Regions from separate parts of the Paenibacillus andongensis genome, predicted to be linked through region 2. Evidence: riboswitches for the same ligand, from Rfam matches in the RefSeq annotation. Region 2 holds a riboswitch; the other holds the start of a gene.
The links. A riboswitch is a leader RNA that binds a small molecule or an ion and turns the genes downstream of it on or off. The one in region 2 is predicted to bind S-adenosylmethionine.
Positions count from the first base shown of each region.

Region 1 (12,709 bases), 1.1 Mb from region 2:
GAAGTATGTCCTGTCAAATCCTGAATCTTCTTCTGCATAGTATCATTATTCATATGCAGATCATTCATGACTTCATCCGTGGCATTCAATGACCGGCATACATCGACTACTGTATCTTTGGTTTGCTCACTCTCTTGATGCATATGTAAGGATGAATCTAGAATTTGGTCTGCTGCAGCCGCTACTTGCTGGATCGCAGCGAATGCTTCCTGCAGCTGTCCAACCGCTTGGTTACTTCGAATCTTCAGATCCTCTTCTCCTTGGATCGAAGCATCGGCTATGCGAAGCAGTTGTCCGATCGATCGATTGACTTCCTCAACAGCAGCTGCTAATCTGTCCGCGACTACCTGAGATTCTTGTATAAACGTTCGGAACTGCTCTTGTTGGCCTTTATTAACTTGGCTAATTGAAGACCTTGATGATCTGGAACTTAGCCACGCAATAATACCCATAAACAAAAAAACAGCCAAACTTGCAGCCGTAAACCATCGAGAGGAAGTAAATAACGCGAGAACACTTACCGTAATACCAATGAGAATAAGGGCATACAACCAAGCTTTGTGTTTCATCTCAGCATGCATAAGCAATTGGAACTCCTCCCAATAGGAACCTAAATGTTAGTTTTTGTTACATTATATCGAAAATAGAAGATGTTGAAAAGCAATAAAAAACAGAGACCTTTTCAGATCTCTGTTCTTTTATTGCTTTTAAGCTTATTGATAGTTCATTATTTATTTTGGTTTTGAGTATTCGTTTGTTGCTGCTTGTTCGCTACCGATGTTTCCGCAGCAAATTCTACGTCTTGAGCTACATTCGAGCTCAAATTTTTATTCTTGTTATTCTTGTTCTTAGCCATGTTCAATCACCTCCTGTAAGATTAGGTTTTCCCAAACAGGAGATTTTATGTTGGAAATGTTCGCATATTGAAAAGCTGCTTTTCGTTAAAGGGCTTTGGTAGGTGCGATTATCTCATCTTTTAGTTGATTCCAGATGAGCTCGGTCACTTTCCCTTGTCCCTCTTTGACGATAAATACTTTAACCGTCCTCTTGCCCCATTCTTTGTAAACCTGATCCTTTGTGTCGAAATACAGATCAATTTTCTTACCTTTAATTGCACTTCCTGTATCTGCAACAACGCCATAGCCATAACCGGGAATAAACAAGACAGTTCCAAGCGGGAAAACGCTCGTGTCTGCAGCGATCGTTGATAAGGATTTATCATCCCGCTTTACTTTAATACCTGAATACGTGATCCCATACTCAGGATGGTCCGGATTTTTCCCTGTTGATTCCTTACCTGCAAAATAACCGGTGGCTGTCACTTCGACTGCTTTGAGCTTGGACAAATCTGAGTCTAACTTCGGAACATAACGATAGTTGATTTGCTGCAGGTTTTCTTGCCCGACCGGCTGTGAAACAGGTGCCGTTTTGGCCAGAATAACCTTTTGCTGTTGATCTTGTATATGGGTGACGGTATTTGCCGTCGTGTAGCTTTGGTTGCTTTTGCCCGTCGTCTCTTGTCCGAAAAGTGCCATCAGAACAACGATGATCGACGCACTAAACCATTTAGACTGAGTCAAAAAATTGGTTAACATTACTATTATTTAATACCTCCCCTACTATTGCAGGTTGTCCAATACCTACCACCTTTAAACCTTCGGATGCAGACTCACTGTTTAAGGTGCCCTAATCACGCTCCCCTATACATACCCAATTAACTGAATTTGAAAACAAAAAAGCAGAGAAGAATATCTTCTCTGCTTCATTTATAGGTTATGAGTCTTAAAGCTTCTTGCTTATTTCCTCGTTAATCATGCCAATGACTTGTTCAATCGGATGGGTACCTAGATCCCCTTGACCACGTTTTCGAATAGATAAGCTTTCGCTCTTCACTTCGTTTTCACCGACAACTAGCATATAAGGAATTTTCTCCAACTGCGCTTCTCTAATCTTATAACCCAACTTCTCATTGCGATTATCTGCTTCAACACGAATACCAGCTTCGCGTAGACGCTCAGTCACGAGATTCGAGAATTCTTCGAATGCCGGAGACACCGGAATGACCTTGGCTTGGATAGGCATTAACCAAGTTGGCAGCGCACCAGCGAAATTCTCAAGCAAGAAGGCTGTCATACGCTCCATAGTACTGATAATCCCTCTGTGAATAACGACTGGACGATGTTTTTGACCATCTTCGCCTGTGTATTCAAGCTGGAAGCGTTCTGGGAGCAAGAAATCAATTTGCGCTGTTGAAAGTGTTTCTTCTTTCTTGAGTGCTGTTTTGATTTGAACGTCAAGTTTAGGACCATAGAAGGCAGCTTCACCCTCAGCCTCGTAGAAAGGAAGCCCTAACTCTTCTACAACTTCACGCAGCATGCGTTGGGAAGTTTCCCACATTTGATCATCTTGGAAATACTTTTCAGTATCCTTAGGATCCCGATAGGAGAGACGGAAACGGTAGTCTGTAATTCCGAAATCCGCATAAACCTGACGAATCAAGTTCACAACGCGGGAGAACTCTTCTTTAATTTGATCCAAACGACAGAAAATATGAGCGTCATTCAGTGTCATGGCACGAACACGGTGTAGACCTGTTAAAGCTCCTGACATTTCATAACGGTGCATAGTGCCAAGCTCAGCAATTCGAATCGGCAGATCACGGTAGCTGCGCATATCGCTTTTATAAACCATCATGTGATGCGGACAGTTCATTGGACGTAGAACAAGCTCTTCGTTGTCCATCACCATTTTCGGGAACATATCCTCGCTGTAATGATCCCAGTGACCAGATGTTTTGTACAACTCAACATTAGCGAGAACTGGCGTGTAAACGTGTTGGTAACCCAAACGCTCTTCCAGGTCGACAATATAACGTTCCATTGTACGTCTTAATTTAGCACCGTTTGGCAGCCAAAGCGGCAATCCTTGCCCAACCTCGCGTGAAAAAGCAAACATTTTAAGCTCTTTGCCCAACTTACGGTGATCACGTTTCTTCGCCTCTTCCAATAGATGCAAATGCTCATCCAACTGCGCTTTCTTAGGGAAAGCAGTGCCGTAAATACGCTGCAGCATTTTGTTCTTCGCATCTCCGCGCCAGTAAGCACCGGCAACGCTCAATAATTTGAATGCTTTGATTCGGCCTGTTGATGGAAGATGCGGCCCGCGGCATAAATCAAAGAATTCACCTTGGTCATAGATCGTTAGTACCGAGTCTTCCGGCAGGTCACGAATCAATTCCAGCTTAAACGGATCTTCCATTTCAGTGAAAATGCGAATCGCTTCCTCACGGGAAACAACACGGCGAGTAATCGCCAAATTCTCACCTGAAATACGCTCCATTTCCTTCTCGATTTTCACCAAATCTTCAGGATTAAGCGGTGTTTCCAAATCGATATCATAGTAAAATCCGTCTTCAATGACAGGTCCAATCCCTAATTTAACAGCTTTCTCACCATAAATACGTTTAATCGCCTGAGCCATCAAATGCGCTGTGCTGTGACGATACATCTCTAATCCCGCTTCACTATCGAGTGTTAGAATTTCTACGTCTGCATCATTTTCCAGAGAGAACGACAGATCCACGGATTTCCCGTTAACTTTGCCGCCAATCGCATTTTTCTTCAGTCCGGATGAAATGGATTCCGCCACTTGTTCAATGGTCGTCCCAACCGCGTACTCTCTAACCGCGCCATCTGGTAATTTCACTTGTACAACCATGTTTGTTCCTCCTAATATAGGGATCTTTGAGCGTAGCTCAAAGTCTCTCCGCTTTGGGATCTTTGAGCACAACTCAAAGTCTCTCCGCTTTGGGATCTTTGAGCGTAGCTCAAAGTCCGATTTTAGTACATTTTTGAACGCAAAAAAGCACACTGCATCCCATAAGGGACGAGTGCGCTCAGCTCGTGGTTCCACCCTAGTTCGATTCGCTGCATGCCCATAGGGGTAAGGCGAATCCTCATCAGCATTCGGTAACGGGAATGATTCCGGTATTGTATACTAACGATCCTGCTAGTCAGGTCGAATTCCACAATACGGCTACAAAGGGGTAAACGATCTGAATAGCTGAAGGAGATTGCAGCCTAGTCTCCTCTCTCTGAGCAGTTCTTGCAGAAAGTTCATGTCTTTGATAGTAACGCCTTCGATCCCTATTATAATTGCCTCCATGCTCAAGGTCAAGGGGACAGTTGATCTTGTTTCTTGGCTTCACCCAAGAAGATGTCACAAGTCCGGCAATAAGAACAGACCGTTGTTCGATCTTCAAATATTTGTCTAATCGTCTTGATGATCGTTAATTCGGGATCTCGCGTATGGATGTAGATATTTGCCGGAGATACCGTAATGAGTGTGCTGACAATCATGTCCTCGAAATTAATATCTTTTTCAAGCACTTCTAACTTAAAGGTTGTATCGAATTCATTCGCGTCTATGAGTTCAAGCTGATCATTCAGGATGACAAACTCATGCCCGCCTTTATGTATAAGATGAGCAACAGGGATCTTAGCTTCCTGAATATATACAAAGTACTGCAATAGTGATATAAATTCCTGATACTGGCGATCCATCATAAATTCATCAATGGCATACTCAGCTATCTCTCGAAGCTCTTCGGTATAATCCTGTAAGCGAAATTTGAGGAAGCCATCCAAGCTTAGCCGAGGGGATTCCTCCAGAGACTGTGTGAGCTGCTCCGTTAACATTTGTTTGCGGCGAAGTTTTGCTGAGCTGCCATTCAAAATAGGCAATTCCTCAATTACAGTTTCCACACACATGGATTGCTTACAGTACCCTTCTATGGCTTCCAAATCGTCTATGGCTTCATATTTAAATTCTTTAACAATCAAAGCACGCAAAATAAGCAGCTCTTTCTCTGCGATGATATGATCAGCCAATACGCCAGCTAGTCCATCCCTTACTTCCTTATGAATGGAAGATATTTCACTTTCCTTCATCCTCACTTCTATTCGAATGTAAGCATGTGTTTCATGTAAATCAAATGGGACAGTTACTCCACTTTCAGCGATATGTAAAAGCTTCAGCTCACGTTCTATCTGAGCGCTTAGCGAACGTACATAGGCCTCATCGGCATTCATGACAACAATGGCAAACAGTTCCATAGGCTAACTCCTTTCATCAATACATCCTCCTCCTAAGAGTATATGGTCGATAGGAATCAGATATACAACGAACAATTTGCCATTTCCATTCTTCATTTTTTTGTCAAATCTATTGGTTTATCCATTCTTTTTATTTGTAAAAGCTTCTATCTGTAAAGAAAAAGCCTCCAAATTGGAGGCTTTTTTGTAGTTATTATCCTAAGTATGATTCAAAAATACTTTTGACAAGCAAGAATGGAAGTGCACCAATTGAGACAAAAGCATAAAAAAATCCTTGAAGAAAATTTTTGAATAATTTCACAAGAATCACTTCCCATCTTTTTTGTCTAAATTGTGAACTAATTCAATTATACTCTTTTTTCAAAAACAAACATGAAAATTACATTAATTTTTTCACAACTTGTCCAAGTAAATGCATGTGCATTTAAAACAAAAGAGAGCAGCCGTAGCTGCTCTCCAAATGACATTCGTTTAGTTTTGCATCACGAAATCTTTATCAATAACGAGCGACTCATCGTCAAACACTCGCAATGTTTGATACTTCGTATTGCGCTGTGCTGGAATTTTCCCTGCTTCGCGAATGATTTGCAGCGTGGAGTTAACGTTGACCTTGTGTGTCGTACCCGCCGCGGAGACCACGTTCTCCTCAATCATCGTACTTCCAAAGTCGTTACAGCCATAGCTTAGCGTTTGCTTGCCCACTTCAGGTCCCATCGTCACCCACGACGATTGGAAGTTAGGAATGTTATCCAGCATAATTCGGCTAATAGCCAACGTCTTCAAATACTCTTCAGGCGTGACTTTCTCAGCCTTCATGTTCGTATTATCCGGTTGGAATGTCCACGGAATAAAAGCGAGGAAGCCTGGTGTATTGAGCTTCTGGAACAGGACATCATCTTGCGCATCACGGATACGCAGCATATGAAGCGCACGTTCTTCCATGGATTCGCCAAAACCGATAACCATAGTACCTGTCGTATGCATTCCAATTTTATGAGCGGTTTGCATAACGTCCATCCAATCGCGCCATGAACCTTTTAGCTTACTAATTTTGCGTCTAGTGCGATCATCTAGAATTTCTGCACCGCCACCTGGCAAAGAATCGAGTCCAGCTTCGTGCAATTGACGAACGACTTCCTCGAGAGATAAACCGTCCGAAACATCCTTCATTTTCATAATTTCAGCCGGTGAGAAAGAATGCATTGTAATGTCAAAACGTTTCTTAATTTCTCTAAGGATATTCGTGTAATAGCTGAATGGAAGATTCGGATTCGTGCCGCCCTGCATAAGGATTTCGGTCCCATCTACATCCAGCGTCTCTTGGATCTTCTGGAAGATGGTTTCATCCGGCAATACATAACCTTCTGATGAACCCGGTGGACGGTAAAACGCACAAAATCTGCAATAAACGTCACAAATATTCGTATAGTTAATATTCCGCCCAATGACGAATGTCGTTATGGGATCGGGATGCCATTTCTTCATTATCTGATTGGCGGTGTCGCCAATCTTCTCTATTTGATCGGATTCGAACAGCGTAATACATTCCTCTACATCAATTCGTCCGCCTGACTGTGCTTTATTTAAGATGCGATCAATCGGTTTCATAGCTACTCACTCCTTTACTTTCTGAAAGCTTGTATCCACTCATCGTACCATATTCATGCCAAAAAAGCAGCAATATGCTGCTTTTACCAAGGTGTATGCCATTTGAAATATGACTAATTTTCGAATTCATGGAGGTCTAACCGCGAAGGGCTTGTTCCAAATCTTCAATAATGTCTTCGATATCTTCAAGCCCTACCGAATAGCGCACAAGACCGTCCGTAATGCCGCGCAGTAAGCGAACTTCCTTCGGCATCGAGGCATGTGACATCATAGCCGGATAGGATAAGATACTCTCCACTGCGCCCAAGCTTACCGCAACAAGTGGAATACGTACTTTGCTTAATAGCTTTTTCGCTTTCTCGCCGGATCCAACATCGAACGAAACAACCGCTCCATAGCCTAAAGACTGCTTTTCATGAGCTTCTCTACGAGGGTGGTTTGGAAGTCCAGGGTAGTAAACAACATCAATATCAGGCTGCTCTGAAAGCCAATTTGCCAATCTACGGGCACTAGTTTCGGACATTTCCATACGAGCTCGCAAGGTCTTCATCCCACGGATCAACAGCCAAGAATCTTGAATGCCGAGCACATTCCCCATGCCATTCTGGATTTGTTTCATTCTGCGACCTAAATTGTCATTAGCAACTACAGCTAGCCCAGCAAGAACGTCACTGTGTCCGCCGAGGAACTTTGTTGCGCTATGCAGCACAATATCGATACCCAGCTCGATTGGCCGCTGATGGTAAGGGGTCATGAACGTATTATCCAGCATCGTAAGCAAATCGTGCTCTTTAGCAAAAGTAGCAACTTCGGCGATGTCTGTAATTCGGAGTGTCGGATTCGAAGGTGTCTCGATAAATACGGCTCTTGTGTTAGATCGCAGCGCTGCACGTACTTGGCTTATATCGGTCATATCAACGAATGTTGACTCAACACCCATACGATTCATAATCGTTGTCAGCAGGCGATAAGTACCACCATAAACATCTTCGGTACAAATAACATGATCACCCTGCGACAACAGCATGAAAGCTGATGAAATAGCCGCCATACCTGAGGCGAAAGCGAAGCCGCGTGTACCGCCTTCGAGTAATGCAATGTAGTCTTCCAAAGCTTGTCGGGTTGGATTACCAGAACGCGTATAGTCATACTCTGGCGAGACTTCTAAGTCGGCTTGATGAAAGGTCGAGGCTTGATACAGAGGCACACTGGATGCCCCTGTCGCTTCATCGATCTCTCCACCGAAATGAATGAGCTTCGTTGCGAATTTGCCATGCGGCTTACGTTTATCATCTTGTGGATGGCTCATTACAGCGAATCTCCTTCCAATTCGGCTTGCGCCTTGCTGAGGGCATTCGAAAGATCCGCGATCAGATCATCAATATGCTCGATGCCAACAGAGAAGCGTAAAAGACGGTCATCTACACCGATTTGTTGACGAATTTCGAGTGGAATATCTGCATGTGTTTGCACAGCCGGATAGGTCATAAGTGATTCGACACCGCCTAAGCTTTCCGCGAAAGCAATGAGCTGGATGTGACGAAGAATCGGTTCAATCAGTCTCGCATCCGTTACTTTAAAAGAGAAAATGCCCGTGTTTCCACTCGACTGCTTATTTTGAATTTCATAACCAGGGTGTGTTTCAAGTGCTGGGTAGTAAACTTCACCGATCAGCGGGTGTTCCAATAAGAACTTCGCGATGGCCGTTGCATTCTGCTCATGACGCTCCATACGAAGCGCAAGCGTCTTCATTCCCCTCATAAGGAGCCAGCTATCTTGCGGTCCAAGCACAGCACCAATGGAATTGTGCAGGAAAGCCATCTGCTCTGAGAGTTCTTTGCCCTTGGTCACGATGAGACCAGCGAGTACGTCATTATGACCGCCGAGGTACTTGGTTGCGCTATGAATGACGATATCAGCACCAAGCTCAATAGGGCGTTGAAGATATGGTGTTAACAACGTGTTATCGACAATTGATACGATACCCTTCTTACGAGCCCATGTACACACAAGTTCAAGGTCTGTAATCATCATCAGCGGATTCGTCGGTGTCTCAATGACAAGCCCTTTGGTATTCGGCTGGTACGCCGCTTCCAGCCCATCTAAATCATTCGTATCAACATACGTAGCGGTCACACCGAAGCGCGACATGATTTTCTCAAGCAGACGATACGTACCGCCATATAAATCCAAGGAAACAATCAGATGATCTCCTTGGCTGAAATAAGCGAATATGGTTTGCAGCGCAGCCATTCCTGAGGAACAAGCAAAGCCTGCATCTCCTGACTCTAGTTGAGCAATAGCATCCTCGAGCACCTTGCGAGTCGGGCTTTTGGTACGTGCATAGTCGAATCCTGTACTTTGCCCAAGCTTCGGATGACGGAAAGCAGTAGCTTGGTAGACTGGGAAGCTGATAGCTCCAGTAACGGGTTCTTGAATAGAGCCAATTTGGGCGAGACGACTTTCGATTTTCAACAAAGGGAGTTCCTCCTTAAGGGTATATGGGTTCGAATTACAATTGCGAGCTTGCCAAGCTTTCGTTGATGTTCGTGTTCAGTTCAAAAGGCGTTTCTTGATAGACATAGTAATTCAACCAATTGGAGAAAAGCAGGTTCGCATGAGCTCTCCAAGTATTATAAGGCTGTCTGCTCGGATCATTATTCGGGTAATAATTTTTAGGAATATCGATGGAAAGCCCTTTACTGACATCCCGATCGTATTCCCATTTCAATGAACAAGCATCATATTCCGAATGTCCGGTTACGAAAATATGCTTTCCATCTCGCGTTGCGGCGATATAAACACCGGATTCTTCAGATTCCGATAAAATCTCCAAATCCGGACATTGCTCAATGTCTTCACGACGAATATCCGTATGACGCGACTGCGGTACATAAAAGACTTCATCAAAGCCGCGCAGCAGCTTTGTATTCGGTACCTGAACGGTATGAGGAAATACACCGAACATCTTAGTATCGAGCGCAAACTTTCGCACACCGAAATGATGATATAAGCCCGCTTGAGCTGCCCAGCAAATATGCAGAGTAGAAGTGACGTTATGCTTACTCCAATTCAGGATTTGCGTCAATTCCTCCCAGTAATTCACATCTTCAAACTCCATCTGTTCAACAGGAGCCCCCGTGATAATCATACCATCCAGCTTTTCATCTTTAATATCGTCAAATGTTTTATAAAACATTTCCAAATGCTCAACGGAAGTGTTCTTAGAAGTATGAGTTTTAGGATGCAGAAGCACGAATTCCACCTGCAATGGCGTATTCCCGATTAAGCGCAACAGCTGCGTCTCCGTCGTTTCTTTCGTTGGCATCAAATTCAATAATGCAATTCGAAGTGGACGTATATCCTGGTGATACGCGACAGATTCGTCCATGGTGAAGATGTTCTCTTGGTTTAAAATTTCTTTGGCAGGCAGGTTGTCAGGAATCTTGATCGGCATCCTGTTCACTCCTCTTCATAAGTTTTAAATGGGTATTAAACGCAAAAATGACCTTCTCTGGAATCAGAGAAAGGCCATGGAAAATCAAAGTCAATGTCCTTCTCTTATCTCCCAGATTCGCTTTAATCAGCGTTTCCGCAAGAATTAGCACCGTGCATCCCTTTGCTTGCAAAGGTTTGTCGGTTGCCGGGTGTCATAGGGCTAGTCCCTCCACCTACTCTTGATAAGAAAATGTAACGTATGCGATTAAAATTATCATACTATAAATTCAACCAAAGTCAAGGCATGAAATGATTGTCTAGAGAAGTTAGAGCAAAGAAATTGCATCGGTCTGTCCACTTACAATAAAATCGATACAAAATGTATCAAACTAATATGTTTAAGCAATCATAAAAACGGGTTATATGATATTAAACCATTAAAACAATCATATACATAACAACATTCTATTGATAAACCATGAAAAGAGGTCACCTATGTCAACCCAAACGATCGACAGCTTCTCCGCTTTTGCTTCATTGAATCGCTTTTTCGCCCTCATTGAAACCACAAAACCAACCATACAACAAGCTGAGGATGCCGCAGCCCTGTTATGCCGTATCTACGGTGCTAACAGTGAAGAAGAACTGCTGCAGCGTGGTGATCCTGAATTAATTGAGATTTACAAAGAAATTAAAAACAAAATTTTGAAAGCCGCCATGTAGTCATGGTGGCTATTTTTTTGACACCGCCTCCGTGTTATTTCCATACATTATCTAAACGACACTTTACCCAATTTCTGCAAACTTTTATGGCTTGAAACGTAATATATGAAGGGTTATACTAGACAAGTATTCGACACGGACGAAAAAGGAGGGCATACGTTTGGACGGAGAACCGAGGAGTAGAACCTGCAAGGATCTTGAACAATTTAATAGTGTAGGAATGCAGTCGGTTATTCCTTCATCCGGAGCCTTGCTCTAACTGATGAACTAACCGACTGATTCCATTCAAAGGGGTGGATCAGATGAAAACACGGTGGGTTCAGAATGGCATTTTTACGTTGGTTGATGACGTGACTGTCGCCCTAACACCTCCAGAAAGAGGCTTTTATTGGATTGATGCAGGGGTAGAGGACTTAGAGATCCTTCAACCTTTGTTCCATCTTCATGATTTGGCCGTGGAGGATTGCTTAAGCGAAGAGGAACAACGTCCCAAAATTGAGTTCTACGATTCGCATTATTTTATCGTTATTAATAGTATTCGATTTGATGATGAAGAAATTTTCCTTCGCGCACTTAATCTATTTCTAAGCAAACATGTCATTATTACCGTTACTAGACAAAAAATTAATGAACTTCGAGCTTTGAAACCTTTTCTCTGGGAAGAGGAAGTAAACAGCGCTGATCGTTTTCTATACCATCTGGTCGATCTTGTCGTCGATAATTATGTGGCGGTCGGTGACCGTATCGAGGCCAAGATTGAAAAGCTGGAAGAAGATATCTTGGTAGCAACGAAGAAGTCGCATTTGAATGAAATTATCGGTCTTCGTTCAGAGATTCTATGGCTCAAAAAAGTGCTAGTTCCTCAGCGCGATGTGATTGGAACACTTGGCAAGAAAGAGCTTAGACTGATCGACCATCAGCTGCAAAAATATTTCGGAGACATTTATGAAAATGCCGTAAAGATCGTGGATACGTTTGATACGCTGCGCGATCTCATGGGCAACTTACGAGAAGCCTATCAGTCTAGCGTCGCTAACCGAGCGAATGAGATCATGCGTGTTTTCACAGCAACTTCGACGATCTTCATGCCTTTGACATTCATTACCGGCGTGTTCGGGATGAATTTTGATAACATTCTCGGTCTTCATGTGGCTCATGGCGATGAAATTGTATTGGCGTTCATGGGTGCATTGGGCATAGGCATGTATGTATTATTTCGGAAAAAAGAATGGCTATAGATACCTTATGAAAGTGGAAATTTCAAGGGCTTCTTGAAGCAGTAATGCTATCAAGGAGCCCTTTTTGTGTTGTTTAAATGAGCTTAATTTTAACGAATTTCCGTTTCCCCACCTGAATAATATCCCCATCCTGTGGGGTTATTTGTTCATGTATATGCGTGATCTTCTTTTCATTGATTTTCACTGCCCCTTGTTCCACACTGCGTCTTGCTTCCCCGTTGGAAGCTTGCAGTTCTAGTAAAACGAGAAGCTTGATGATGGTGATTTTGCCTTCTTCCAGCTGGCTGATGTTTAGCGTCATTTCTTCGATGTCTTCGGGCAAAGCTCTCTTTTGGAAAACGGTGATGAAATGCTGCTCTGCCTCTTCTGCCGCCTGCGCACCATGATACATCTGCACATATTCCTTAGCCAGCTTCATCTTGGCATCCCTCGGATGGATGTCACCTGCTTCCAGCCCTCGTTTGAGATCATCCAAAGAATCATTCGAGATGGCCGTTGTTAATTCGTAGTATTTGGTCATGAGCGAATCCGGAATCGACATCGTTTTGCCGAAAATTTCGTTAGGAAGTTCATCGATGCCAATGTAAT
Region 1 covers NZ_CP104467.1:6,196,900-6,209,608, forward strand. Annotated here, with positions in the region: gene NYR53_RS27685 (methyl-accepting chemotaxis protein) at 1-569, opposite strand, end outside; gene NYR53_RS27690 (hypothetical protein) at 728-856, opposite strand; gene NYR53_RS34365 (3D domain-containing protein) at 942-1,595, opposite strand; gene thrS (threonine--tRNA ligase) at 1,783-3,717, opposite strand; gene ytxC (putative sporulation protein YtxC) at 4,173-5,114, opposite strand; gene mqnC (cyclic dehypoxanthinyl futalosine synthase) at 5,586-6,722, opposite strand; gene NYR53_RS27715 (trans-sulfuration enzyme family protein) at 6,859-8,031, opposite strand; gene NYR53_RS27720 (aminotransferase class I/II-fold pyridoxal phosphate-dependent enzyme) at 8,031-9,197, opposite strand; gene metA (homoserine O-acetyltransferase MetA) at 9,235-10,179, opposite strand; SAM riboswitch class I at 10,281-10,409, opposite strand; gene NYR53_RS27730 (hypothetical protein) at 10,656-10,883, shown strand; gene corA (magnesium/cobalt transporter CorA) at 11,186-12,121, shown strand; gene tyrS (tyrosine--tRNA ligase) at 12,195-12,709, opposite strand, start outside.
Region 1: it holds a riboswitch for S-adenosylmethionine, as region 2 does, so the genes downstream of both, metA (homoserine O-acetyltransferase MetA) here and NYR53_RS23180 (hypothetical protein) in region 2, are expected to answer to the same signal.

Region 2 (12,709 bases):
TTTTGGCATCCGGATGACGAGAGCAGCCTCCATAGCTTGGAACACTTGATGGATCTTTATTACCGATCAGTGGGGCATGGCGCGACACTGCTGTTAAATATAGCTCCCGATGACCGCGGTTTACTGCCGGATGTGGACGTGCAGCGTGTAATCGAACTGGGCGATGAAATCCGTCGCCGGTTTGATGCTCCGCTAGCTGTCACAACTGGGGAAGGCATGGAAGTAACCCTACATTTGGATGGCGAGCAATCCGTCGACCATGTGATATTGATGGAAGACATCGCACATGGCGAACGGGTTCGGGAATATGTACTCGAAGCGAAGTGTAAGGGCGAGTGGGTGGAGCTTGTAAGTGGAAGCGCCATCGGCCACAAAAAAATCGACAAGTTTGCAGCGGTAGAGACAAGCGAACTGAGAGTCCGGTTTACCGCGTGCGCAGCGACACCGATCGTGCGCAAATTTGCCGCTTACTTGGTAAACGGACTAATTAATGAATGCTCGGAGGTATGAAGATGAAAATCGGGCTTAGTTCATATAGTTTATTGCCGGCGTTGAAGTCGGAAAAAATGACCATTCTGGATGTTGTTCAATGGGTGAAAGACAACGGCGGCGAGCATCTGGAGCTCGTTCCTTATGGCTATACGCTTGTGGATAACCTAGAGCTGGCGGATGCACTCAGGGATAAGGCGAGTTCGCTCGGCATCGACTTATCGAATTATTCCATTCCCGCTAACTTCGTGCAGGAGACGGAAGAAGAGTTCGAAGCGGAGATGGAGCGCGTCAAGCAGCACGTTGATCTCGTGCATCGATTAGGCATGAGGCATATGCGCCATGATGTTACCGCCTTCACACTGCCTCCGGAGAAAATGACAATCGAGTACTTTGAAAACAGTTTACCGCTCATCGTTCGCGGAAGCCAAATTATTGCCGACTATGCGGCAAACTACGGCATTACGACAACAATTGAAAATCACGGTTTCTCCGTGCAGGCAAGTGACCGGGTGCAGCGTGTGCTGGCCGAAGTGAACCGCCATAATTTTAAAACTACATTGGATGTAGGCAATTTTATGTGTGTGGACGAAGCCCCGCTTGTCGGTGTTCGCAAAAATCTGCCTTACGCGTCCTTAATCCATTTTAAAGACTTTTATTTCAGACCGTACTATCAAGATCCAGGAGAAGGGAACTGGTTCAGGACTACAAACGGCAATTACTTACGGGGCGCGATTGTTGGCCATGGGGATATCGAGATCAGAGAAATCATAAAACTGATCAAAAACTCGGGCTATGACGGCTATGTAACCGTAGAATTCGAAGGGATGGAAGACTGCGAAATCGGTTCACGGATTGGCATGAATAACTTAAGGAAATTGTGGAATGAAATGTAGGTGAAAGACTTCAAGCAGAGAAAGCAGCCGTCCAGAATGGATTGGCTGTTTTTTCTTCTGATTAGCAGCGTTAGCGACAGACTTGGTCGAGCCGAATGAGGATGTGGATATATGCATAGCCATTCGGTAAGTGACTAATTTCTCCAGTGGTTTCGTTTTCTGGCTCACGGGAGAAAGGAGGAAACAAGTAGGCAAGTTGTACAATGTACAACAATTTCCTTGGTTTTTTCTGGGTTTGCTGCAGATGTTGTATGATGTACAACAATTTATCCCTTTTTTGTGAGATTGAGCGGATTTTGGCCGAAATTGTTGTATGTGGAATGCAACAATGACGCGAAAAACGCTAATTAGCATGCGAAATGTTGTACAAAATGCAACAACACGTAAGCAAGCGGTGTTTAAAACTTATACGTCTTAAGCCGTTTTTCTCATATCGTAGCAAGCTAACTCAAACTTTCACTTTACAATATTTGGTTTTTCTCCTAAGGTAGAAAATAATTTATAACATTTCAAGGGGGAAGAATTATGGACGAAACATTACCGTTGTTTATAGTAACAGGTGCAAGTGGTTCAGGGAAGACAACAGTTATTAAGGATCTCAGAGGGTTATTACCAGATGTTGATATTTTCGACATTGATGCTATTCATCCATTTGTTGGAGACGATTGGAGCAAAATTCAAAATATTTGGCTTCGTGTTGCTAGAAATATCGCTGAAAGCGGACGTGTATCTATCATATGTGGAACCATGATGCCTTGGGATGTTGAAAAGTGTGAGGATTATCCATACTTCAAGCATATTTACTATTTGAACTTACATTGTGACGATGAAACCCGTGAATTACGATTACGTGCAAGGAACTGGTCAGAGGAAATGATTCAAGATCATAAATCCTTTGCCAAATGGTTGCTTGAAAATGCTGACAATGCATACACACCACCAATGCCGACCGTTGATACTTCTGAAACAGGAGTAAATGAAGTGGCTTTTCAAATAAGTGAATGGGTACGTGGACGGATGTTTTAGGGTTTATTTATAAAAAATGCTAGTAACTGGCTCGACAGCTTAAAATGATTACCTAACGATAACGATAGATAGCGGGGGGAGCTTGCAGTCGATGCAGCTCCTCTTTTTCAATTGAAAGGGCAGGATGGTGCAATAGAGGTTGTCGGTGGCTCTGCGGCCTTGCGGCCTCAAATTTCTAATAATACAGATACGTGCCGACACTCGAAAATCCTAGATACATTGGTGCAATCATGTGATTTGGAAAATGGAAATAACCATGTACCGGTCCGATAAAATGCACTCCCGGAGGAAGGCTCCCATAGATCTTGACACCGGTAATCCCGGGCGGCCATACCGTTCCGACATTTCCAACGGCTTCGGGTTGCCGCCATTCGTTTGCTATCATACCATCCAACCCCGCATCCTAATTATTTGGCCTGATGTCATGATATGAAGCTTTTGGTTATTCCGTACCCCGTTATGGACTTTGCATCAGGAATAAATCAAAATGAAGAAAGCATAAAACGAAAGAGCGGAATGAGAATGACTCATAACGCCAGGCAGACCATTGGGTCCAAATTGAAAAAAATTCAATTGAACTAACGGAGCTATTTGATCTTCTCAATTGATAGGCTGAGCTTATAATTTCCGTACTTCAGAACTTCCTCCAACAGCTTGTTCAACTCGGAACCGTCGCTGGTCCGAATGCATAGCCAATAGCAGCCTTCTCCGCCTACGCGATGCACCTCCGTCACGGACTCGGCCGAATGGACGAATTTACGGAAGGCTTGATGCGCTTGATTCGAGTTCATGAACACGATTAGAAAGGCGTGAACGTTGAGCCCGATTCTCTCGGGATTCCAACGAATCGTATACCCATCGATAACTCCTAGATCTTGCAGTTTGCGTACTCGTGCACCAACCGCCTGTCCAGTGAGATGAACAATCTCTCCGATCTCCTTGTGGGTGAGGAGCGCGTTGTTTAGCAAAGCTTGCAAAATCTGCAGGTCAATATCGTCAATTGATTGATTGGCCATTTGGCATGCTCTCCTTTCAAGGTGAAAGTAAATCTAACTGAATACGTTCATGAAGTTATGTATCTGACGCTGGGCCGATGCTATCATCAATATTATAACTAATGAACCATTCAGGGGGTATTTAAATGAACATTCAACTCATTCGCCATGCGACTTTATGGTTGGAATATGCAGGAGCAACCTTCTTAATCGACCCTATGTTCAGTGATCAGGGAGTCAATCCGCCGATCGCCAATTCTAGTAACGAACGGCGCAATCCACTCGTCCCATTGCCCGGCGCGCTGGACGCGTGGCTCGCTCCGAAAGCTGTCCTCGTAACGCATTTGCACCGCGACCACTGGGACGAAACGGCAACACGGATGCTACCCAAGTCGTCGGCAATATTATGCCAGCATGGTGATAGGGATGCTATCAGCTCTTCTGGATTTACAGATATAACGGAGATTCAAACCTCCGTGAACTTCCAGGGAATAACCATTCATCGTACGGGTGGCCAGCATGGAACTGGTGAAATTGGTCAGAAAATGGGGCAGGTATCCGGCTTTGTCTTTCAGGCACAGGGGGAGCCCACACTGTATATCGCGGGAGATACGATCTGGTGTGAGGATGTGAGGACCGCACTTGTTACCTATAAACCCAATATGACAATTATCAACGCTGGAGGGGCAAGATTCGTGAACGGCGATGCGATTACGATGGATGAAGATGACGTATTCGAGCTTATCGCATACGCGCCATATACTCGTGTAGTTGCTGTTCATATGGATACGATCAATCATTGCCTTATAACACGCGAGATGCTACGCAGTAAATTATCCTCAAAAAATTTACTCAATAAAGTCGTTATTCCGAATGACGGTGAATGGATATGACCCCAAATATATTGAATGCGAATGGTATTCATACCTCAAATATGAAGATTACTTCTGGGGTTATCCCGTTCTGGTTTATCTCGTAAGTTAAAGGAAAACAAACAAGGAGCAGCAGCCTCGAAAGCTACTCCTTGAGCTTCGTACCACAATCTCTTAAAAAGAGATGTACGCTTGCGTATGATCAAATAAGTATGCTCGATCCCAGAAGTATCTTTGATCCTCGTAGTTTTTTAATGCAAGTTGTCCAATTAGTTCCACTAATACTGACTCAATTAATTCGAATCTCACGGGTCCCCATGCCTCTTGCTTTAGTAGTGCGTAGTTCATGCTCTCCATCAAGGTCAGACCCTTGATTCGCTGAAAAAGAGCAGCCCACATAGTCAAATCGAACTTCAGGCTTTTACAAGGGATCGCAAATTTCCTTAAGCCAACTGCTCCCGTATTTGTAGAGATTGCAATTATCCCGCAGAAATCATCTGTCCCATGACCAAGTTTCAGCTTTTCTGCAAGCTCACTGTCAAATCGAAAACATTCTATTCGGGTAATCTTACACTGCTGCAAACTTTCAAAAGAAAGACCAATCGCCGTTTTTTCCAAATTTAGCAAAGTAATACGAAGGGGATGAATATCCTGGTGATACTCGACAGCTTCATCCATAGTAATATTGTCAGGAGTCGTGATCGGCATCCTGTCCCTCCTTTACACAAATTTAGTTAGTTCATGAAAGCAAAAATGACCTTCTCTGGAGTCAGAGAAAGGTCATAAATTCAAAGTCATATCCTCGCTCTTATCTCCCGGATTCACTTAGCAGCGTTTCCGCAAGAATTAGCACCGTGCACTCCTTTGTTTGACAAAGGTATGTCGGTTGCCGGGTTTCATCGGGCTAGTCCCTCCACCTACTCTTGATAAGAAAATTCAACATATTCGATTATTTCTATATTACTATAAAGCATTCTGATGTCAAGGGATTTCACATTCCCTGTTCAATCATGACTATGCGATACTAGTTGAATAATGAGTTGGAATGCAACTAACGGGCAGCATACTTCCAATATGTGTTAATATTATTAGTGTTCGAATTGTGATGAAACTCGGGCAAGAACTATCACGTCCCCTAGGGAGGAATGAGACTTACATGGCTTGGAGTGAATTTAAACCGATGCTAAACGAATATAACGAGGAATTTAGATCTATTGACGAAAGTCTAATAAGACTTTTAAAGGAGCGGAAAAGTCTTGCTAAAGGTAAAAGATTCTTCCCATCGAAGGAAATTATACAAGAGTGGGCGTCAAGTTACGAAATGGATATACCGCAAATTAATTGGTTAATCCATAGCCTTAATGAAGGTAGCTATTCTGTAATGCCTGATGAACCAGGGGAACTACTTAGTGTAATTCCAATTATGCAGAAATCCATCGTTGATGATTTTGAGTACCAATTAACACATTCGATGCAACATAAAAATGGAAGCATTATATTTCTTGAAATAAAGCTTCTCGAAAATGGCGAACATATTGGTCATATTCGTCCACAATTGCTTTTAGAAGTGAAAGGGAGCAAAGAGTACCAAGTTCGCAGAAATGGTTCTCATGGCGGTGGCGGACAAGCACAAGTACGCTATCTGGTCACCCCGCAACTACCGAATAATATTAGCGAAATAAGTTTTGCTTTAAAACCCTATGCTATTCCAATGGAAAACCCGCCAAAAGAAATAATTTTAGATAAGGAAGTTAATTTTGAATAGCCAATGAACTCAATTCAAGAGATTACGAGAAATGATAGTGAGGCGGAGCAAATTGCATTGAACGATCCGATTTTCATCCATAAAGTGGTAACAGCTGTCATCGCACCGTGGGAACCGCTATTCAACAGATATAACAACCTTAGCCCCGGCTACAATTCCGAAATGCTAAAACATTAGCTACACTTCCGCATAGCTGGCAAAGGTGAGATCCTGCGAATAAGTGAGCATTCGTGAGAAAACTGAATCCTACTGAGAGTGAGAACAAATTGTATGAGTGCTATTCCTGGTTATGAGTTACTTTAGGCAATACACCTTTGGCTGTTTCAGATGGAAAAAGCAGTAAAGACATGATCTTCAACAAAGCACAAAAACGCATTGTCGAAGACAGTGCGTTTTTGTGCTTTGTATTCATATTTAATGTTATTGTAGCTCTTTGAATCTGACCCATCAATCCTTCATTTCTGCTAAGTCGAGCTGGCGAACGCGCGCTTGATCGGCAATCATGTCGATCTCGGTGATCTTGCCATTCACAATTTTGAGTTCGAGTACGAAAAGCATTTGACCGCGAGGAGCAACAACCACGCCTACAGATCCGTTCACGAGCACCGGCCGTGCACCCTGAGCGCGACCAGCGAAGCCCTTGGCCACAGCTTCCGCACCGTGAACAACTGGCCATGCTGCGACCGGAGGAAACGCAGGGTCTTGTCGGAGCACAACATCGGGATCTAATACCGCAAGAAGCTTCTCAAAATCTCCAGAACGCGACGCAGCTAGGAAAGCATCTACAAGCTCCCGTTTTCGCTTGAAATCCTCTGAATCCGCAGTCGCTTTCGCTCCCTGAACCCGACGGCGTGCACGGCTTGCAAGTTGTCTGGCTGCAACTTCGTTACGCCCTATAATCGGGGCGATCTCCGAGAAAGATAAGGCGAAAATATCGTGCAATACGAATGAGATGCGTTCGGCGGGATTCAAATTTCCAAGGACCATCAGCATCGCAAGACCAACAGAGTCGGCCAACAATGTTTCGTGCTCAGGATTGCTTTCGTCCTGACGGCTATTAACCGGTTCAGGTACATCCACCAGCGTAAGCTCCTCACGCCGCGATTTACGATTTCGCAGCAGATCCAGACACACCCTAGAGACTATCGTTGTCAGCCAACCCCCCATATTCTCGACCTCTCTAGTATCGGTGCGGCTAAGACGAATCCATGACTCCTGTACAGCATCATCCGCTTCGCTTAAAGATCCGAGCATCCGGTAAGACACCTTTTGCAGGTGATTTCGATGCGCCTCGAATTGTTCCACAAGCCATTCATGATCGTTCATATATCATATTCCTTCCTTCGGTTCCTTTTTACTTATATGTCGTACGAAACTGGGCAAACGTGACAGGGAGATGTACGAAATCTGCATTTTACTCATCCTAAAAAAATTTCACCCGTATCCGTCACGTTTCCTCGCTGACTTACGACATAGTAAGTGACAAGGGAAACCGGATCATAGGAAGAATACCGGGGTGCCCCTGAAAGAACATTTAAACTAAGGAGTTGTTTATTGTGAGTACTTGTTTGATACCTTTTCTTGAAATGAATGGAAGTGCCCAGGAAGCAATAGATTTTTACGTAAAGGCACTGGATGCCAAGGTCGCCTATATGCTGCGATTCGGTGACATGCCGGAAGATCCCAAAGCTCCACTGCCTCCGGAAAAGAAGGACTGGGTTAATTACGCTATCTTGAAAATCGGCGATTCGGAACTACAGATTACCGATCATATCACAGGAAGCACCTACGAGAAGGGAACACAAATCACCATAGTTGTTCAAACCAACGATAAAGATAAAGCTACCCAATATTTTGAAGCATTGAAGGAAGATGGTCAAGTGAACAATCCGCTTCAAGCTAGTTTCTTCAGCCCCGCTTATGGCAATGTTACGGATAAATTCGGCATCACGTTCCGAATCCTTACAAAAGGTCGCCAGTAATCAATTAGGGAGGAAATCCATATGACTGTATTTTCCATCGTACTTCAAAGTCTGCTAGTTTTATACTATGCCTTTTCAGGAGGCGCCAAGATCGCAGGGGCCAAATACTGGGTTGATATTTTCAAGAATCTTGGGCTACCACAGTGGTTTCGTGTCGTCACAGGTATCGTCCAGTTAGTCGGAGCAGCATTACTCATCATCGGCTACTGGTATGTAGGGGCGGTTGCATGGGCTGGCATTTGGCTTGGAGTCACTATGTTATTGGCGTGTCTCGCGCATTTCAGGGTCAAAGATCCAATCAGCAAAACAGCACCGGCCATCGTTTTTACTGCGCTAATCATCATTCTAACCATTATGAATGCAGATGGTCTGATTCTTCCTTTATCTTAAGAAAGCATTATCTCTATTGTTTTCGGCGACTGGTTTTGTCGGCTACGAATGAAAGAGCACTCTTGTGGTACGGGGGTGCTCTTTCTTTGTTATAATTATACATATTCTATTTTAAGCGTTTGGGGGCATCTACAATGAAAGTACTAGAAACAGAACGGCTAATTCTTCGTCACCAAACCATTGAGGATGCGGCTTTTATCCTTGAGCTAATGAACGATCCTTCTTGGATCCAGTACATAGGCGATAGAGGCGTGAGAAACATCGATGACGCACGGGACTATATGTTAAAAGGAGCTCTAGACATGTATGCCCGTTTGGGTTTCGGATTTTATTTGACGGAGCTGAAGGATGGAGGCATTCCGATCGGCATCTGCGGATTGGTTAAAAGAGATTTCTTAGAAGATGCAGATATTGGATTTGCTTTTCTTCCTAAGTTCTGGGGGAAAGGATACGCCTTTGAGGCTGCTTCCGAAGTGATGAGTTATGCACAATCAGTATTAGAGCTAAAACGCATTGTGGCTATTACCTCTGAAGATAATCATGCGTCGGCCAAACTATTAGAAAAACTGGGGTTGCATTTTGAAAGCATGATCCGTTATGCGGGTACAGATGAAGAAGTCCGCTTATTTGCGATTAACGTCTAAAATGGACAATGAATTGAGGCATTCAATTATGAGAGAAACCAATGTCAGGGAAATTAGGGTAACTGATTATCACGATATTTATTTGTTGAATCAAGATTTTAACCCAAATCTGAATGTATTTTCTAAAGAGAAAGTAAAAGAGAAGATTGAAATCATTTCAAAGAATACTAAAGATATCATTTTTGTTTACGAACAAAACAACGAGGTAATAGGATACATTCATGGAAGCCCGTACGAATTACTTTTTTCCGACTCTTTAGTAAATGTCTTGGGATTTGTTGTTAAAAAAATTTATAGAAATCAAGGTAAGGGCAGCATGTTGATTGAGCGTCTTGAACAGTGGGGAAAGGACAATGGATTTTCTGGGATGAAACTGTTATCCCACCCAAGTCGAGTACATGCTCACCGATTCTACGAACGACGAGGCTATATATTTACAAAGGACCAAAAAAATTTCATTAAAAAATTTGAGGACTAACAAACGAGAAACGATAGAGAAGGAGCTTGCCTCGCGGGAGAAGGAGGGGACAAGTAGGCAATAAAATACAACAACACGTAAGTAAGCGGATGTTTAAAGCCTATACGTCTTAAGCGCATCTTGCCTTGCGTCAACTTTATAGACCCTCGTATTCAAGGACGGCGTAAGCCGTTTTTCTTATTTGATTAAGTAACGCTCAGGATAGTTTAATTAAAATGGGATTTTCTCCGTGCAAGGATAGTAAAATTAGGTTAAAAGCCTATGAAGGGGAATATAAAATGCTGAGTAATATTTGGTCTGGTTCAAAAGTCAGATTACGCCCTGTGATGCCATCGGACTGGAAAGCATTTCATGAGAATGACCAAGATTCGGAAGGTGCAAGACTGTGCGATTTTATACATTTTCCGAGATCTGAAGATGGAACAAAGTCGTGGGCGGAACATACATCATCTAAATCTTCCGAAGGCGATAATGTATTTCTTGCAATTGAAGCACTCGATGGAACTCTTGTTGGAAGTATAACGGCAAGCAGTTGTGACACACGTAATGGTACCTTTAAATATGGTGTAGCTATCTTCCGTAAACATTGGCGAAAAGGATATGCCTCTGACGCAACAAGGATATTGCTTCGTTATTACTTTGAAGAATTACGGTACCGTAAGGTAAATGCTTATGTTTATGCCTTCAATGAGGGGTCACGTGCTTTGCAGGAGCATCTTGGATTCGTTCAAGAAGGGGTACTCAGAGAAATGATTTTTACTATGGGCAAGCATCACAACGAGTACGTGTATGGACAAACCAAAGAGGAGTTTGAGAAACTCAATATTATTTGATGACAACTGATTAATTAACGGAACGATAGCTGAACGCCTCACTCTTGAGAGGGGGAAGCCGAGGAGTCCTCGTTCGAATGTGGGAGTAAATATTCGGGAAGAAGGCCAGTAAAAATGAAAAAAATATTGATAATTGATGATGAAGCTGATCTTCGAAAAATGCTGGCGGATTATTTTGAAGTTAACGGGTATCTCGTTTTGACGGCAAAGGATGGCAATGAGACCTTGCGGCAAGTAGAGAAGCAACCGGACATTGTTTTGCTGGATATCAATATGCCTGAGATGAATGGTCTCGACATATGCAGGAAGATCCGGAGTTATGTGTCTTGTCCTATATTATTTCTTACCGCTCGTGTAGAGGATGCGGATAAAATATCCGGTTTTCAGGCTGGAGGAGATGATTATATTCAAAAGCCGTTCAGCATCCACGAACTCGGCGCTAGAGTAGAGGCACATTTACGCAGAGAACTGCGGAGTCAAAAGAAATCTCTGGTAAAGTTTAGCGACGATCTGGTCATTGATTATTCAGAGCGAGCACTTTACTGTAATGAACTACAAATTTCATTGGCAAAAAAAGAGTTTGATATCATAGAGCTTTTGTCCACACATCCTGGAATGGTTTTTGATAAAGACCGCATTTATGAACGAGTATGGGGGACGGACGAAGAAGGAGGCAGCTCGGTCATCGCTGAGCATATTAGGCGCATTCGATATAAATTGAAGGAGCATGGCTGCGAAAACAGGTTAGAAACCGTGTGGGGTGTAGGATATAAATGGCGAAAATAATAAGCTATCTCCAACTGAAAAATATGACCCTACTGCAATCCTTCATCGCATTAAATTGCGCGTATTTAGTCACCGTTTTAACAGCCATTGTGTTCGAGTTCGAATGGGCCGATCGGATTAAGCGCCGCTTTGCCGATCATCCTTCAGGAAACGAATGGGTTCTAACTGCTCAGATTATCGCGATACTTTTGACGGTAGGATTTGGAATCGTTTTGATGGCCGGACTCTTTTATAAACTGAAATTGAAAAAACCTCTGGAAATTTTGATGAGCGCATCGGAGAAAATCTCTTCGAATGATTTAGGTTTTCACGTTTCCTATGACAGCAGGGATGAAATGAGTGAGCTTTGCCGTGCTTTTGAGAAGATGCGCAGCCAACTGGAAAGCAATTTTAAAGCCCTCTGGCGATCGGTCGAGGAACGCAATCAGATCAATGCTATTTTTGCCCATGACTTGCGAACGCCGTTGTCTGTCATGAAAGGATATTTCGAGTTTGTAACTATCTATCTTCCGCAAAAAAGAATTTCCGAGGAAAAACTTCTAGATACGATCAAAACGATGGAAACCCATATTTTGCGTATGGAACGTTATGTAGAGGCCATGAACTCGATTCAGAAGCTGGATGATATGCCGATTAACAAAAGGGAAATTGAAATCGACACAATGATCGCCTTACTGGATGACAGCGCCAGCAGGATCGCAGACCAAAGCGGCAAATCATTCGACTCATCCAGAGTTGCAGATATGACAACATTGGCTGTCGACATGGATATCGTCATGCTGGTTTTTGAAAATATGGTCGCCAATGGAGCGCGCTATGCATCTAGTCATGTGAATGTCGATTTCCTAGTATACAACGGTAGTTTTTCCATAACGGTCACCGATGATGGCAATGGGTTTTCCGATGAAAAGCTGCGGAAGGCTGTTCTCCCATTTTATCGCGGGGAGGTGCAGGGAGCGGACGAGCATCAGGGGTTAGGGCTATACATTTGTAAAACATTGTGCGAAAAGCATGAGGGAGGCTTTCAGGTGGCAAACAGTTCCCTTAGCGGTGGAAAAGTAACAGCCAGCTTTGTATGCCATGTTGATAAATAGTTGATATTTATAGGTTAGCATTTCCTTATCTCAAAATAAGGAGTGCTAATATGACTGTCACGTATAAGTTCATACCCGCTTGCTTAATCTGCTTGCTTCTGACGTTGTTTATTTCCACAATGCCTTCTGCCGCTGTTAAATCCTTAAGTAAAACAGAGATCGTGGCCGAAATTGATGACTATGTTAAGAAAAATATGGAAGCCAACCATATCTCTGGCGCATCTCTTGCAATCGCTTATGGGGAAAATATGTTTTATACGCAAGGTTACGGTGCATATTCCGATGGAAGAAAAATAACCGCCAGGACGCCCTTTCCAATTGCCTCTTTAAGCAAATCCATGACGGCACTGACCGTATTACAGCTCGCGGATAAGGGACTGATTGACCTTGATGCCCCTTATGTCTCATACTTTCCCGACATCTTGCTCACGGACGATCGTGTCAACCGCATCACGGTCC
Region 2 covers NZ_CP104467.1:5,095,252-5,107,960, reverse strand. Annotated here, with positions in the region: gene NYR53_RS23210 (alpha-L-fucosidase) at 1-510, shown strand, start outside; gene NYR53_RS23205 (sugar phosphate isomerase/epimerase family protein) at 513-1,385, shown strand; gene NYR53_RS23200 (AAA family ATPase) at 1,911-2,411, shown strand; gene NYR53_RS23195 (hypothetical protein) at 2,587-2,796, opposite strand; gene NYR53_RS23190 (Lrp/AsnC family transcriptional regulator) at 2,999-3,427, opposite strand; gene NYR53_RS23185 (MBL fold metallo-hydrolase) at 3,553-4,299, shown strand; gene NYR53_RS23180 (hypothetical protein) at 4,453-4,986, opposite strand; SAM riboswitch class I at 5,084-5,211, opposite strand; gene NYR53_RS23175 (hypothetical protein) at 5,435-6,043, shown strand; gene NYR53_RS23170 (hypothetical protein) at 6,047-6,220, shown strand; gene NYR53_RS23165 (sigma-70 family RNA polymerase sigma factor) at 6,491-7,369, opposite strand; gene NYR53_RS23160 (VOC family protein) at 7,600-8,025, shown strand; gene NYR53_RS23155 (DoxX family protein) at 8,047-8,415, shown strand; gene NYR53_RS23150 (GNAT family N-acetyltransferase) at 8,550-9,059, shown strand; gene NYR53_RS23145 (GNAT family N-acetyltransferase) at 9,088-9,537, shown strand; gene NYR53_RS23140 (GNAT family N-acetyltransferase) at 9,816-10,370, shown strand; gene NYR53_RS23135 (response regulator transcription factor) at 10,485-11,156, shown strand; gene NYR53_RS23130 (HAMP domain-containing sensor histidine kinase) at 11,144-12,250, shown strand; gene NYR53_RS23125 (serine hydrolase domain-containing protein) at 12,301-12,709, shown strand, end outside.